Regions from separate parts of the Pseudobutyrivibrio sp. AR14 genome, predicted to be linked through region 1. Evidence: riboswitches for the same ligand, from Rfam matches in the RefSeq annotation. Region 1 holds a riboswitch; the other holds the start of a gene.

Region 1 (3,416 bases):
CAGCCGGTGGTGGCATTTGAACATGATGGTGTTACTATGCTTAAGTGTGACCATATTTTAATTGATCCAGACGAGGTTGATGATCAGGACTATGAGGATATATATCGTAGATGCGTAGGACTTCCGCTTTTTATATCCGAGACTGACAGGACTATTATTAGAGAGTTTTCCATGGATGATTTAGATAGCTTGTTTGAGCTATATGATAATCCTGGAATTGTAGAATATATGGAGCCCCTTTTTGAGTACGAAGAGGAGCGGCAATACGAGGAGAATTACATTCAATATATCTATAAATTATATGGATTTGGAATGTGGTTGATTTTTGATAAAGCTACTGGCAAACTAGTTGGTAGAGCAGGTATTGAAGTTAGAGAATCCTGTGACAGAGAGAATCAGGCGGAGCTTGGTTTTTGTATCTCCCCTGATAGATGGAAGCAGGGGCTTGCCTTTGAGGTGTGCTCTGAGATCATTAGACTGGCAAGGGATAGATTTTCCTTGACGAGTCTTGTGGCTAGATGCGACCCTGATAATGTTGCAAGCAGGGGATTATTGAAAAAGTTGGGGTTTTCACATATTGGCTTCGAGCTGGATGGAGATTGTAGATATTTTAGGGAGATAGGATAGTATGGATTTAAAAGCTTATCAGCACGAGGTGGTTGTTACAGATGCGGGATTACCTTTCAAACTTTTTTCATTTGAAGGAGCAAATGGTAATTATACAAGAGATAAGCATTGGCACCGTTCGATAGAGATTTTTGCAGTATGGGAGGGCAAGCTTGACTTTACTCTTCACGAGAAGAAGTTCCCTCTTAGCGCAGGCGAATTTGTTATTGTAAATAGTAATGAGGTGCATAGCATTGCAGCCCCAAACCCTAATAGGACAGTGGTTCTACAGATTCCACAGGACACATTTGCGGATTATTTTACAGATGATCAGTTCATTTGGTTCTCCCATGGAGATAGAGAGACTGACCACAGAGTGTTTACTCTTCTTCAGGAGATGTATCTTATCAATACAAAAGGGGAGGAGGGTTATCGCCTTCAGGTCCTCAGTCTTTACTATGAGCTTTTGTATATTCTTGTTACCAAATACAGAAAGTTCAATGTAAATGAAGACATTTTAAAGAGCAACAAGCAGCTTAAGAAGCTTTCAAATATTACTAGATATATGAAGGATCATTATGCTGAGCCTCTTTCTCTTGAGATGATGGCAGAGCAGTTTAGTTATTCACCATCATATCTATCGAGAATGTTCCAAAAGCATGCGGGCATCAATTTCAAGGATTATCTTCTTGGCATCAGACTTGAGCATGCAGTTAGAGAATTAGAGGAGACAGGCGGCCAGATAGTAGATATTGCGCTAGGCAATGGCTTCCCTAATTCAAAGGCATTTTCCAATGCTTTTAGAGACAAATATGGTGTGTTACCTAGCGAATATCGCAAGAATAAATAATCATAGCTGTTGACTTTGATATATTGTTTAGTTACAATCATTTCAATTGAATAGATGTCTTCAGGGCAGGGTGTGATTCCCTACCGGTGGTATAGCCCACGAGCCTTTTGGCATGATTCGGTGAGATTCCGAAGCCGACAGTATAGTCTGGATGAAAGAAGATGGTAGTTTACTTTTGAATTTATGGCTCTGAGATTTTATGTCTCAGAGCTTTTTAATTTATAAGGGTAGATGTTTCATGCAAAAGTTTGAAACGGAAGCTACGTATTTTAGCCTTGGAGAAATCCAAGGCTTTTTTGATTCTATTTACGAGAACCACATGAGCAAGAGGAAAGCAGTGGAACTGCGATTTTGGGAATGGGGGCTGAATAGAATCTTAAAAATAGGAGGAATTATGGAAGATAAAATTTATATGCAACGAGCAATCGAGCTTGCCAGACGAGGAGAGGGATTCGTAAATCCGAATCCCATGGTGGGAGCAGTAATAGTCAAAGATGGTGTGATTATAGGCGAGGGCTACCATGAAAAATATGGACAGCTTCACGCTGAGAGGAATGCCTTTAAGGATTGTAAAAAAAGAGGAAACTCAGCAAAAGGAGCAACAATGTATGTAACCTTAGAGCCATGTTGCCACTACGGGAAAACACCTCCATGTACAGAAGCTATTATTGAGAATGGAATCAAAAGAGTGGTGATTGGAACACTTGATGTGAATCCTGTGGTTGCAGGAAAAGGAGCCGAAATTTTAAGGTCCAGTGGCATCAAAGTTGAAGTAGGACTTCTAGGAAAAGAATGCAAGAATCTCAATAGAATTTTTAATAAATACATGGCAACAGGAAAGCCATATGTTGTTATGAAATACGCAATGACTGCTGATGGCAAGATAGCCACAAAAACAGGTGAGTCAAAGTGGATAACTGGAGCTGAGGCAAGAAAAAATGTTCATAGACTGAGAAATAGATTGTCGGGAATTATGGTTGGCGTATCTACGGTAATTATGGATGATCCAATGTTGGATTGTCGATTAGATGAGCCGGCTGTTAATCCAATAAGAATTATCTGCGATTCCCATTTACGAACTCCAATTGAATCAAAGATCGTTCAAACAGCAGATAGCATAAAAACTATCATTGCAACCACATCGAAAGATGAGGCTAAGGTCGCTGAGTTAGAAAAAAGGGGCTGCTTGGTTTTGAAATTACCGAAAACTGAGCAGGGAATCGATTTAAATGCTCTGATGGTGGAGCTTTCCAATAGAGGAATTGATAGCGTGCTGATTGAGGGGGGAGGAACTATTAATTATAGTGCCCTCAAGTCAAAAATAGTGGATGAGATACATATCCACATGGCTCCAAAGATTTTTGGAGGAAGCAGCAAATCACCAGTAGAAGGGGCAGGCATAGAAAGCATCAACGATGCAATAAGGCTAAATCCAATTAATACCAGCTGGCTGGGTGAAGATTTGGTTATAGAAAATGAGGTGATTTACTGATGTTTACGGGAATAGTTGAAGAGCTGGGCAGTGTTAGGAGAATTGTTAAAGGTCCTAAGGAACAGCGTATTACTATTGCATGTAAAAAGATTTTGGAGGATATCCACCTGGGCGACAGCATTGCTGTAAATGGTGTGTGTCTGACAGTGGTGGAATATGATGGCTCCTCTTTTTCTGCTGATGTTATGAATGAGACAATGGCTCGTTCTAGCTTAGGGAGCCTTAATGCTACAAAGCCTGTAAATCTTGAGAGGGCTATGAGCGCCGATGGAAGATTTGGAGGTCACATAGTAAGCGGTCACATTGATGGCACAGGAACTATCCAAAGTATCAAAAAGGATGGAAATGCTGTTTGGTTTGAAATAAAGGCCGGTGGAGAAATAATTGGTGGGATTGTTGAAAAAGGCTCTATAGCAATTGATGGAATTAGCCTTACAGTTGCAGCAGTAGATAGTAGCAGCTTCAAAG
Region 2 (3,416 bases), on a different contig from region 1:
CGATAGAAATGATTGGATACTTGTCAACAAGTGCTGCCCAGTGATCGATAAGCTCATCTGTTGTGAAGTCCTTACCAGACTTTGGCTGATGATAGAAGCCCTTACCCTTTTCTGACTTCCACTCGCTTGATGCAGCATCCATAGCAATCATAAAGTCCTTACCTGGCTCGAAACCTGCAGCCTTGATAGCCTTTAAGATTGTCTCAATAGCTTCATCATCATTCTTAAGTGAGTTAGGTGCGAAACCACCCTCATCACCTACTGCTGTAACGTCTCCCATCTCCTTGAGAATAGCCTTAAGAGCATGGAAAACTTCTGCACACCAACGTAAGCACTCGCTAAATGAAGGAGCGCCAACTGGCATAATCATAAATTCCTGTGTATCAACAGCGCTATCTGCATGAGCACCACCATTTAAAATGTTCATCATTGGTACTGGAAGCTTTGTTCCCTGAATACCACCTAAAAATTTATAAAGAGGAATCTCAAGTGATGTTGCTGCTGCACGACAACATGCGATTGAAGTTGCAAGGATAGCATTTGCGCCAAAGTTTGACTTATCCTTTGTGCCGTCAGCCTTAATCATAGCTGCATCGATAGCATAAATATCTGATGCATCCATTCCGCAAATTACATCAGCAATTGGTCCATTAATATTTGCAACTGCCTTTTTTACACCCTTACCTAAATATCTGCCTTTATCTCCATCGCGAAGCTCCAAAGCCTCAAACTCACCAGTAGAAGCACCTGAAGGAGCCATACCCCGGCCTACAGTACCATCAACAAGTGTAACCTCACATTCAACAGTTGGATTTCCTCTTGAATCAAGAATCTCTCTACCAATTACCTTTTCAATCTCTAAGTAATCCATAAAATCCTTCCTTTCACTATAAAATTATTTTTAGTTATCTATTCAATCTCTTTAAAGAGCGAATAAATCTAGAGAAGAAGAGCTCCTACACATTGCAGGAAGTAGCAATTCCTGCAAGTGCAATCATGTGAGTAGCAATCACACAAATAATTATTATTTGAAAATAATAAAAAGGAGCTCTGCAATGATTTACACATAGTTAGCATATTCTAACTATAAGTAGACTAGCAGAACTCCTTTGAATTCGCAATAACTATAAACCTTCAGTAAATGAGAATTTTTCTCGTTAATTTTTGCCCTTAAGAAGAGGTCTAAGTGGCTGATAAATAAGTACTGTAATAATTGCTGAGATGAGACCCTTTACAAATGTAAATGGTACGTTGAAGAATAATAAGCACTGCTCGATTGATTTAATCTCAGCAAATGGAGCAACTGCCTGATATGCTCCTATAATAACATCTTTTGGCATGAAATTATAGTATACAGGATATACGATAAAGAGATTTGATGGGAAGCTGATTGCAGCCATTAAAAAAGCGCCAACAAATGCACCTAAAATCGCATTCTTCTTTGTCTTCTTTCTGTAATAAATAAGACCAGCTGGCAAAACAAAGGCTACGCCTAAGATAAAGTTTGAAAGCTCGCCTACACCACCTGTTGTTGTCATAAATAAATGAAGAAGATTCTTGATCAAGCAAACTACTACGCCATAAACTGGGCCAAGTGCAAATGATGCCATAAGAGCTGGAAGCTCTGACACATCAAGCTTGATGAAATTTGGAACAAATGGAACTGCTGTATCCAAAAACATCAATACAAAGGCAATAGCCGAAAGCATAGCTGTTACTGTCATACTCCTAACATTTACTTTATTGTTGTTGATCTTAACTGTTTCTGTTGTGTCCATAGCACACCTCCTAAATATATCTCTAGGAATCTCCATTGGATTAACAAATAAAAAAGCCCTGATAAAATCAGGGCCTATACTCAAAAATAAATGTATTACTTTATTTATCCTCTCCCATCCAGACTATACTGTCGGTACTGGAATCACACCAGTTCAGTCCCTAAGGACTCGCGGACTATACCGCCGGTCAGGAATTGAAAGCCTAAGCCTTCGCACCTTGCCCTGAAGATTTCCTATTTAATTCTACAATACTATACTACATTGTGCGCAATTAATCAATCATTTATTTAACTCCGCAGAATTCGTATCCGGCGCCCTCTACGGCTGCCTTAAGGTCTGCCTCTGATACCTCAGCAGATGTCTTAAGTGTTACGAGATTTGCCTCGTGATTAGCAACTGCCTCCTCTACTCCAGAGATTTTCTCAAGTGCTTCCTTTACGTGTGCCTCGCAGTGCTGGCACATCATTCCCTTTACTGTGATTTCCATTTTGTTATTGTCCTCCTTAATTAATAATGGTTCATGACCAAGTGAATTTTTAAGTGGTCTGTCATTTCCTTTATTGAATGGATCAAAAAGATTCAGTCTCAGTGCATTTGTAACTACGCAAAAGCTTGATAAGCTCATGGCAGCTGCTCCAAACATAGGATTCAGCGTCCATCCAAATGCATGGATATAGGCTCCTGCTGCAAGTGGAATTCCTATTATGTTGTAGAAAAATGCCCAGAATAGATTCTCATGAATGTTCCTTAGTGTGGCACGGCTAAGCCTGATGGCTGCCACCACATCTGAAATTCTGCTTTTCATAAGTACCACATCCGCTGCATCTATTGCCACATCAGTACCTGCGCCTATTGCTATTCCCATGTCAGCTCTGGTAAGGGCTGGAGCGTCATTTATTCCATCACCTACCATAGCCACCTTGCCAAACTTCTGAAGCTTCTTGATAACAGCTTCCTTGCCATCTGGCTTCACACCGGCGATGACCTCATCTACGCCCACATCCTCAGCAATTGTCCTTGCTGTCCGCTCATTGTCTCCAGTGAGCATTACCACGTGGATGCCAAGATTTTTAAGCTCCTTGATGGCAACATCCGAATCTTCCTTTATAACATCTGCAACAGAGATGATTCCAAGGAATCCATTTTCCTGTGCAAAGAAAAGTGGTGTCTCACCCTTTTCAGAAAGCTCCTCAGCAAGGCTCTTAGCATAGTCTGGTATCTGAACATTTTCAGAAACAAACTGGTAATTGCCTCCGTATACCATCTGTCCATCAAGCTTTGCCATAAGGCCATTTCCTGAAACAGTCTTAAAATCTGTAACCTCCGCCGGCTCCTCTGAAAGCTCAAGACCGTACTCTACTATTGCCTTTGCAAGTGGGTGCTCTGATTTGTTTTCAATGGCAAAAGCCGCTCTAAGCAAATCGATATCTTCCACACCCTCTGCCTCGAAAAATCCGATAACCTTTGGCTCGCCCTTTGTAATTGTGCCTGTCTTATCCAGGGCAACTATCTGAATCTTGCCAGTCTCCTCAAGGGATACTGCCGTCTTAAACATGATTCCATGGCGGGCTCCCATTCCATTTCCTACCATGATTGCAACGGGAGTTGCCAGTCCTAAGGCACATGGACAACTGATTA

What was found. A riboswitch is a leader RNA that binds a small molecule or an ion and turns the genes downstream of it on or off. The one in region 1 is predicted to bind FMN.
Region 2: another riboswitch for FMN. It lies ahead of BLP50_RS08335 (ECF transporter S component); the one in region 1 lies ahead of ribD (bifunctional diaminohydroxyphosphoribosylaminopyrimidine deaminase/5-amino-6-(5-phosphoribosylamino)uracil reductase RibD).

The regions. Positions count from the first base shown of each region.
Region 1 covers NZ_FMUY01000004.1:133,647-137,062, reverse strand. The annotation lists gene BLP50_RS05015 (GNAT family N-acetyltransferase) at 1-627, shown strand, start outside; gene BLP50_RS05010 (AraC family transcriptional regulator) at 629-1,456, shown strand; FMN riboswitch at 1,509-1,623, shown strand; gene ribD (bifunctional diaminohydroxyphosphoribosylaminopyrimidine deaminase/5-amino-6-(5-phosphoribosylamino)uracil reductase RibD) at 1,851-2,948, shown strand; gene ribE (riboflavin synthase) at 2,948-3,416, shown strand, end outside.
Region 2 covers NZ_FMUY01000007.1:126,092-129,507, reverse strand. The annotation lists gene eno (phosphopyruvate hydratase) at 1-871, opposite strand, end outside; gene BLP50_RS08335 (ECF transporter S component) at 1,158-1,778, opposite strand; FMN riboswitch at 1,881-2,012, opposite strand; gene BLP50_RS08330 (heavy metal translocating P-type ATPase) at 2,062-3,416, opposite strand, start outside.